DNA from 4 places in the Paenibacillus sp. MDV22-iso6 genome. Region 3 is predicted to be linked to each of the others. Evidence: a T-box and tRNA genes for the amino acid it is inferred to sense, from the RefSeq annotation. Region 3 holds a T-box; the other regions hold tRNA genes.

Region 1 (2,205 bases), on a different contig from region 3:
AGGGATTTCGAGGTGGTGGTTAATCCAGGCGTGAACAGTGGGGAGACAGCCAACAGATTCATATTTAGCCAGCGTTTGTTCGAGATGGCTAAAATCAATCCAGGGGTGTAGTGCGCGAGCTAGCTTAATTAGTCGTTTGCCCATAATGGAGGCATGTTCTCTAAGATTGACTGGGGTGCGCTGGACATGAACGAGTTTGTCGATGAGGGCTGTACGCCATGCGTCCTTGTGATCTGCGGCGGTGTATATGCCTTTAATCGCCATACCTTCCAGACGCACGATGCTGGGATGCAATTGACAGCGCATGAATGATTCGAGATCTTCAACACTACGAATGGTACCTTCAGCGATATGGGCATCCATACCGAAGGAATGGGAGAACCCTCCGACCTGGATAGAGGAATCAAGCAGTTTGACATAATCGAGCAGCTTATTCCCACGGTTCACAATCTTTCGCCTCCTACGTTCGTTAAATGTTATGTTAAATAACATTTATATTCCTTTTTGGTTCGCTTTATGTTTGTAAATCCGAATTATATGATATATATATTCACATAAATATCCGCTTTTTGTCAATAGTTTCTTTGTTTTTTGAATATTAAATCTATTTAGTGTTATTTTATATAACTTTATGAGTTACTTTATACTAAGAGGATGTGAAGGATGGTAATACAAATAAAGTAGAGTGATCGGCCTAATCGGGTATACAAACGAGATCAAATTTAATCATATGCACTTCGTAGGAGAAAATGACGAGATTATACGATTTATGGAAGGAAAAGCGCAGTTAAAATGATATTAAGAAAAATGCTTTACTTTTAAACATGAACCGGGTATAATCAATTTTGTTGCCGATTATTTACGACATGCGGTCGTGGTGGAATGGCAGACACGCTATCTTGAGGGGGTAGTGGGTGTATACCCGTGGAGGTTCGAGTCCTCTCGACCGCATCATAAGAACGATAAAGAAGAAGCTTCCCGTATGGGAAGCTTCTTCTTTTTTTGTTTTATTTACAGTACAGATGGGCCAGACAAAAAAAGGTCACCCGTTTCCCCTGAATGCATGCTCATTCTGTCTGCTGGGTCGGATGGCCTTTACTTGTTATTTAAGCAATTCTTTGATGTCCGCTTCAATTTTATCAGGTGTTGTTTTGGGAGCATACCGTTTCAGAACACGTCCGTTCTGATCCACAAGGAATTTGGTGAAGTTCCATTTGATGGCTTTGGAGCCGAGTACGCCTGGTGCTTCTTTGGTAAGGTGCTGGAATAGAGGGTGAGCGCTTGAACCATTCACATCGATCTTCTCAAACATCGGGAAGCTAACACCATAGTTCATCTGGCAGAACTCGGCAATATCATCAGAAGAGCCTTTTTCCTGTGCAAACTGGTTGCTTGGAAAACCAAGAACTTCGAATGGGGAGTCTTTAAACTTATCCTGAAGCTCTTGCAGACCTTTGAATTGAGGTGTGAGGCCGCATTGGCTTGCTGTATTCACGATAAGCAGTACTTTGTCACGATAGTTGGACATTTCAACTTCCTGACCGCGAAGGGTGTTTACTTTGTAGTCGTAGACTGACATGAAAATCGCCTCCATTTCATATTCTTCTTTCTTCTATTATATTGATTACAATTAAATAATGCAAAATTAATATTGCTTTTTTAACTCAATTTGAAGCTGTCGTGTATGATCTGTGACTGATTTGCTACCTGAATTTCGCTAAAGAGAGAATTAGAGAGCTTTGATGAGATGGGTAGAGAATGGATACGTTGTAAGCGCTATTATTGATGTGTAATGGCAAAAATCCGTCGATTCGGTGATCTGCGCAGACTTTACACCAATATGGCACGGGTGTATGATTCATATCGTAATTCCAATTTAAATTAAATTTTACATGAAAAACGAAACAAACGATAATATCGCTCTGATTAATGATTATAAAAGAACGATGTTTTAATCGCTGAGTTTCCATTCATTCATGGGTGGGAAACGGGGGAACCAACAGGATGAACTGTCCAGGACAGTAGGCATCCATGGGGTGAATTTTCCGGTGACAGCCGGAAATAGGGCGACTCTCGCGCCCGAATCCGTCAGCTAACCTCGTAAGCGTTAAAGGGAGAGGCAACAAGCCGTACGCTGGTTCATAGTGTCTTTTTGCTATGGATTATTGAAGAAGCGTCCGGGAGGCCTTGGTCCCCCACGCTTCT
Region 2 (2,205 bases), on a different contig from region 3:
GGCAGAATCGATCTCGATCCGGTCATATTCACTCAGATAGTTCTCATCTAACCACTGCAATTTCTCTTCCATATCCATATCCCCATACAAATAAATGAAGCTGTTGGACGGATGATAGTATCTGGAGTGGAAATCCAGCAAGCCTTGATAGGTCAGATCGGGAATGGCATCGGGAAATCCGCCTGATTCACAGGAATATGTAGTATCCGGGAAAAGTGAATTCAGGACTTCTCTGCGCACAATTCGTTCCGGGGAAGAAAATGCACCCTTCATCTCGTTATATACAACGCCGTTATAGGTTAACTCATCTTCAGCTGAGGTCAGGTTGTAATTCCAACCCTCCTGCAGAAATATTTTTTCATTATTATAAATATTTGTGTGGAGTACCGCATCCAGATAAATATCCATCAGGTTATGGAAGTCATGATCATTCCGACTTGCAATCGGATAGATCGTTTTATCTGGATATGTCATCGCATTCAGAAATGTATTAAGAGAACCCTTCAGCAATTCAACAAAGGAATCCTTGGCCGGAAATTTCTTGGAGCCACACAGTACGGAATGTTCCAGAATGTGAGCTACACCTGTATTGTCTTCCGGAGGAGTACGGAAACCGATACTGAACACTTTATTATCATCCTGATTGGATAAGAGTACAATTTTGGCTCCGGATTTCTGATGTTCCAGGAGATACGCATCTGACTTCAACTCTTCGATTCTGCGTTCCTGCAGCACCTTATAGGGCTTAAGCTGTTTCAACATGGGTCGAGTCCTCCGTCCATTAAATTGTTTAGTTTGTTATGCAACCTTGAGTTATTCAAGTTCAAAGTTAAAGGTAATTTATGCCTACGGATAGTATACACTATCGTTGCATGTCTTCCTAACGGGCAGCACCACAGATGTCATCTGATATGTATTATCGTTTTTTAATGTTTATGAACTGAATGGTACAGCAGAAAATCATAAAAATTAAAATTTCCAAACAAAAAAAGATCGCATGAACAACTTGTTTAACAAGTGTCATGCGATCTTTTCTTAAGATGCCGAGGACCGGGATCGAACCGGTACGGTAGTCACCTACCGCAGGATTTTAAGTCCTGTGCGTCTGCCAATTCCGCCACCCCGGCATGGGTATGTATTTCTTGGCGACAAGAAATATCTTACCATGAAATTTATAGCTTTGCAATACCTTAATATAAAATTATCCAAAAAAAATGAAACAGGCACTGCCAGCTTAGCGAGCAGTGCCTAGAAAGTTCGAGTTGCGGTCCCGAACTTTCTTTAAACCATCTATATTAAGGGAGGTGTGAAATAAGAATACCTCCCCAACATTAAAGAAACCTAAAATCAGGCTTAAATTAAACTAAAAAAGAAGAATAGGTTCAATTCGGGCTGCCTCTTCCTCGCTGCATTCCACAACCACCAGGATATGCCCCTGCACCAGCCAATCTTCATAGTAATTAGCATCTTCTTCAGAGACCCCTGCTTCTGTTAAGGTAAGCACCAGATCATCCGTCTCATTTCCAATCTCGTTGCCTGCAAGTTTGCGTACCGCTTTTCCGATGGACATCGTCTGATCCATCCGCTTGCCCAGACCAGCAAGCACCCCTTTAAGCACGCCTAGTGCACCGTCTGATCCTGCGCCCTTCAGAGGCATAGGCAAACCAGTCTTCTCGCTTACCACTTCGAGATTAACCTGTTCTTTGGCTACCGCACCCAAATATTTATCTGCTATACCTTCCTCTTTCAATTTATTTAACATGATAATGGCTTCATTCTCCGTGCGTACGAGTCCGATAAGCAATTGTGTCATTATACTTCCCCCTCCTTTTACCCTTATATAACCCTGGTTGCTTCTTCAAAAACGGATATCATATAATAAGTCCTTTCACCTATGTAAAATTTAATTTCTGATCTGGAAATCTATACCTAGTTCTGATAGACTAGATAAAGAAGACAAATTAACCATTGAAATTATTGACATATCGAATTACTATTCCATAACCAGGAGCAATGACATATGAAAAAAGAGGTAGAAATTGCCATTCGACGCAAACAACAAATCATCGTTCGTAATACAAGTGGACAAACGGTAACTGGATTTCCGGAACGTACAGCCGATGCTTCCATTCTTTCCTTACGGACAGTTCACGGAAGCCTGTGGATTCCATTCGACGAAGTAGAACAAGTCACACGTCTGTTAAG
Region 3 (2,205 bases):
CGCCCCTGTGCCGTATCCAGCCAGAACATAATCGGCGATCCAGATTGGCACCTTCGCTCCGTTTACCGGATTGATTGCATAAGTTCCTGTGAACACACCCGTTTTGTCTTTAGCCAAATCAGTACGTTCCAGATCACTCTTGCGAGCAGCCTGTTCCTGATATGCCTTGATTGCTTCACGCTGTTCAGCCGTTGTAATGACTTCAACCAGCTCATGCTCAGGTGCCAATACAGCATAACTTGCACCAAACAAAGTATCTGCACGTGTCGTAAACACTTTAATAACTTCTTCATGACCCTCAATGGCAAAAGTAACTTCCGCCCCGGTCGATTTGCCGATCCAGTTGCGCTGCATATCCTTGATACTTTCCGACCAGTCCAGCTCTTCCAAGTCTTCCAGCAAACGCTCTGCATATTCCGTAATTCTCAATACCCATTGGCGCATCGGTTTACGAACGACCGGATGTCCACCACGCTCACTCTTACCGTCGATAACTTCTTCGTTCGCCAGTACCGTTCCCAAAGCTTCGCACCAGTTCACAGGCACTTCATCTACATAAGCCAGGCCTTTATTGTACAACTGGATGAAGATCCATTGCGTCCATTTGTAATAGTCAGGGTCTGTTGTGCTGATCTCCCGATCCCAGTCATATGAGAAACCCAGTGATTTGATCTGACGACGGAAATTGTCAATATTGCGGAATGTAATATCCCGTGGATGCTCACCAGTATCCAATGCATGCTGCTCAGCAGGCAGGCCGAAAGCGTCCCAACCCATTGGATGCAATACATTGAAACCGCGCATACGTTTGAAACGGGATACGATATCCGTTGCCGTATATCCTTCCGGGTGACCTACGTGCAGGCCTGAGCCGGATGGATACGGAAACATATCTAAGGCATAAAACTTCGGTTTAGCGGGGTCTTCACCCGTTTTAAACGTTTTATTGTCATCCCAGTATTGCTGCCAACTTTTCTCCATGTCTTGTGGCTTATAGCCGTGTTTCGGCTGTTGATTCTCACTCATCTATTGTTCCTCCTCTGGTTATTCGCTTTTATTGCAACAAAAAAACCTCAGCATCCCGTAGCGTTTGCAGCGCTAGGGACGAGAGGTTGAATTCCCGTGGTACCACCCTAGTTAGCGGACGATCGTGCTTCGTCATCCACTCCCTTTGGACCTGTAACGGCGGTTAACCGATGCGGATTTCCATTCCTGAACCCGAGTGTTAATCAGTCGGTTACAAGATGGTGTAATCACCGCATTTCTCCAAGGCGAGTTCGTGAAATACTGTCAACCGACTTGCACCAAGCGCCGGCTCTCTGTCATGTACAGGACTCACTACTGATCCTTATCATCGAAATATGTATACGATATGATCGGAAACATTATATAAAAAAGAAGCATTAAAGTCAATATTACACTGTCTGTTGAGTATAAGCAATGCTATGCATCAGTATACACCTTAAGACGACTGGAATCGCTTGATTCCTTCTTCTAGATTATCAATCGACCACTGAATGTGTTCCTTGTTATCGTATTGACGATATGGACACTCGATTCTCAGCGCCAGATCAAAATACAGATCATATAAACTTCTTCTTTTTCGTTCACTGTCTGTTGTAACTGCTCTACCATATCCTTTGAGGAATCCCGGTGTATTATTAAAATGACTGAAATAGTGCTCCATTAAAGGATCTGCCCAAAGGGAACGTTCGAAATCGATAATGGCGGTGATTTTCCCCGCCTCTACAAATACATTCCCATCCCACAAATCCCAATGTACAAGCACAGGCTCTTTGACATCATCCAGCACATCCGATTTCTCTTGAATCAAACGCTCCAGTTCCTCATAACGAATCGAAAATTCCACACCCGCTGCTTTGCTATCTGCAAGCATATCATCCATTAGGCTCATGAAAGCTTCTTTCCACGTTGTATAATGCGATTTCTTTGAAGAAAAGTAACCAAACTTCTCTCCTTTAATTTCATTGATCCGACGATTGTATGCACCCAGCTGCTGCTCTATGGATTCCTGCTCTTCTGCACTGTACTGATCTTTGACTTTGTTATACGGCGTTCCTGGCATGTACTCCATAATAAAATATTCTGCCGGAACCAGGGTGAGCGATGGATCATAGGCCAATACCCGAGGAACGGGTACATCCTGAAGTTCTGCCGCGAGTCGTAGTGCTTCAACCTCAGCAA
Region 4 (2,205 bases), on a different contig from region 3:
GGAAGTTAGTGCTTCTTCTGTCATGCGATAAGCTACGGGGCAGAACGGTTCTCCACCCAGATCCCTGGAAACCACCCAGTCCGCCAGTGATGTATATTTACCAAGCATATCTCCGAATCCGGCTGCATCCATCTCTTGGGGGGCTTGCTCCAAAATATCGATGTCCGCAAAAATAGCTTTAGGCGGTACCGCCTGGAAAGTCTGTTTGACGCCGCTTACAATAAGAGGTGCACCCACTGAGGTAAATCCGTCAACCGAAGCTGCTGTAGGCACTGACAGAAAGGGCTTGTTCATTTTGGAGCAAACAAATCGCACCAGATCATGAATGGTCCCTGAACCAGCAGCAATGATCGCCTGACTTTCTTGTTTCACACCGAGCAGTACCTGCACAATCCCACCCTCATCGGCGATCACGTCGCCTGCTTTGTTCTCTGGCATGCATATCTCATCCACATGAACGCCCGCTTCTCGGATGTTCTTTACCACCTCGTGTCCCGCTGCCAGACCTGTAAATCGATCATATACCACTGTTACATGTCTGTACCCTTGCTCGGACAAATAGCCAGGTAACCGCTGAATAGCTCCATGCTCCAGATAGACCTGCATTTGCACCAACCGATGATCATGCCCACAAGTACAATTTTGCGCTTCTTCGTTCCATACGGCAATTCGCTTGTTCATATTCATCCGTTTTTAACCTCCCTTAAGAAATATCATGCATAATTACATGGTTAAAACCACAAAATGAAAAAAGGAAATAAAATGTGAGTATTTTCCTGATCACACTTTACTTCCTGTATTAAAAATTTGCAAACCCCAAACTCCCATTCCCAAGCAGGTGAACCTATGAAATTAACCAAAGAAATAGGAATTTCTCTCGGATTTCTCGCAGGAACGACATTTGGCAGCGGCATCGCCTTTTTGTTTCGCTTCCAGGCATATGAGGTGATGGCAAGTGTTGCGCTCTTTGGTATTGCTGGAGCGATTGCAGGCCTATGTGTGCAACAATTCATTTTCAATAAATAAAAAAAACAAAAAAAGCTCGCGAATTGCCTTTAGAGCAATTTTGCGAGCTTTTTTCTTCGATGCGGTCGAGAGGACTCGAACCTCCACGGGGGTTAGCCCACACGGACCTGAACCGTGCGCGTCTGCCAATTCCGCCACGACCGCATAATATGTATCTTCTCATCATGGATGAAAAGTACTCCGGTCAAGCAATTGCTTGTTTTACCGTAATTAAGAGTATACATGCTCTGTAATAAGTTTGCAATACCTTTTTTCCAAGCTGCAATGAATAGGACATATGTCCTTTTTTAACCCCATCAAACTCCCTATCGTAGACATTAAGCAGATCAAGTGTCCTGTTGGACACGCTATACCTTGCATAGAAAAGGGGAGTTTTGCATGACGATCAAGAACACAACACATGAACGTATTGAAGAAGGAAAACGCAGCATTCACTGGACGGAAATGCACATGCCCCTGCTCGGGGAATTGAAATCCTATTTTGCCAAAGAGCTGCCTTTTGCTGGTTTAACCATCGGTATATGTATTCATGTAGAACCTAAAACAGCTGTATTATGCCGCACACTCCAAGCAGGTGGAGCCAACGTTGTATTGACTGGCAGCCCGGGTACAACCAAAGACGCCGTCGCAGCAGCTCTGCAAGAAGAAGGCATCACGGTATATGGTCAACGTGCGGACAGGCGCAATGAGCACCTGCAAAATATCCAAAGTGTACTTGGTCACCAACCCCATCTCCTCATGGATAATGGAGCTGATCTGGCGCGTACCTTCATTCAACAGTATGATACTAACTCTCTTATTGGTTGTACGGAGGAGACAACGACCGGGGCCAATCTTCTGCGTGAAGAGACGGATGAGAACATTCCTTTCCCCATCATTGTTATTAATGATAGTCCACTCAAAAGAATCATGGAAAATGAACATGGTGTTGGACAGACCATTATTGAAGGTTTCATGCGTACTACAAACCTGATTCTGCCTACACGTCGTTTCGTCATCGTAGGTTATGGAACCTGTGGACGAGGCATCGCCAGATATTTGCGAAATCTGGGCAGTCAGGTCGTCGTTGTTGAAACCGATCCGATTGCTGGCCTGGAAGCGGCGCTGGATGGGTTCAGAGTGGCACGATTGGAGGATACATTTGCATTTGCCCAAGTGTACATTACTGTCACTGGCCGT

What was found. The T-box of region 3 lies ahead of leuS (leucine--tRNA ligase). A T-box ahead of a tRNA ligase gene usually reads a tRNA of that ligase, here a tRNA-Leu.
Region 1: it has a tRNA-Leu gene. The T-box ahead of leuS (leucine--tRNA ligase) is inferred to sense a tRNA for this amino acid. The anticodon was not compared.
Region 2: it has a tRNA-Leu gene. The T-box ahead of leuS (leucine--tRNA ligase) is inferred to sense a tRNA for this amino acid. The anticodon was not compared.
Region 4: it has a tRNA-Leu gene. The T-box ahead of leuS (leucine--tRNA ligase) is inferred to sense a tRNA for this amino acid. The anticodon was not compared.

What each region holds. Positions count from the first base shown of each region.
Region 1 is NZ_JBZVDZ010000002.1:559,801-562,005, forward strand. It holds gene AC4PM4_RS08745 (urease accessory protein UreF) at 1-447, opposite strand, end outside; tRNA gene AC4PM4_RS08750 (tRNA-Leu) at 869-951, shown strand; partial or broken gene AC4PM4_RS08755 (hypothetical protein) at 1,023-1,121, shown strand; gene AC4PM4_RS08760 (glutathione peroxidase) at 1,103-1,579, opposite strand; cyclic di-AMP (ydaO/yuaA leader) riboswitch at 1,947-2,122, shown strand.
Region 2 is NZ_JBZVDZ010000007.1:461,365-463,569, forward strand. It holds gene AC4PM4_RS21695 (insulinase family protein) at 1-762, opposite strand, end outside; tRNA gene AC4PM4_RS21700 (tRNA-Leu) at 1,042-1,127, opposite strand; gene AC4PM4_RS21705 (general stress protein) at 1,364-1,813, opposite strand; gene AC4PM4_RS21710 (hypothetical protein) at 2,021-2,205, shown strand, end outside.
Region 3 is NZ_JBZVDZ010000004.1:179,214-181,418, forward strand. It holds gene leuS (leucine--tRNA ligase) at 1-1,026, opposite strand, end outside; T-box leader at 1,098-1,364, opposite strand; gene AC4PM4_RS12860 (phosphotransferase family protein) at 1,463-2,205, opposite strand, start outside.
Region 4 is NZ_JBZVDZ010000005.1:450,151-452,355, forward strand. It holds gene AC4PM4_RS16995 (sn-glycerol-1-phosphate dehydrogenase) at 1-687, opposite strand, end outside; gene AC4PM4_RS17000 (hypothetical protein) at 847-1,026, shown strand; tRNA gene AC4PM4_RS17005 (tRNA-Leu) at 1,087-1,170, opposite strand; gene AC4PM4_RS17010 (adenosylhomocysteinase) at 1,405-2,205, shown strand, end outside.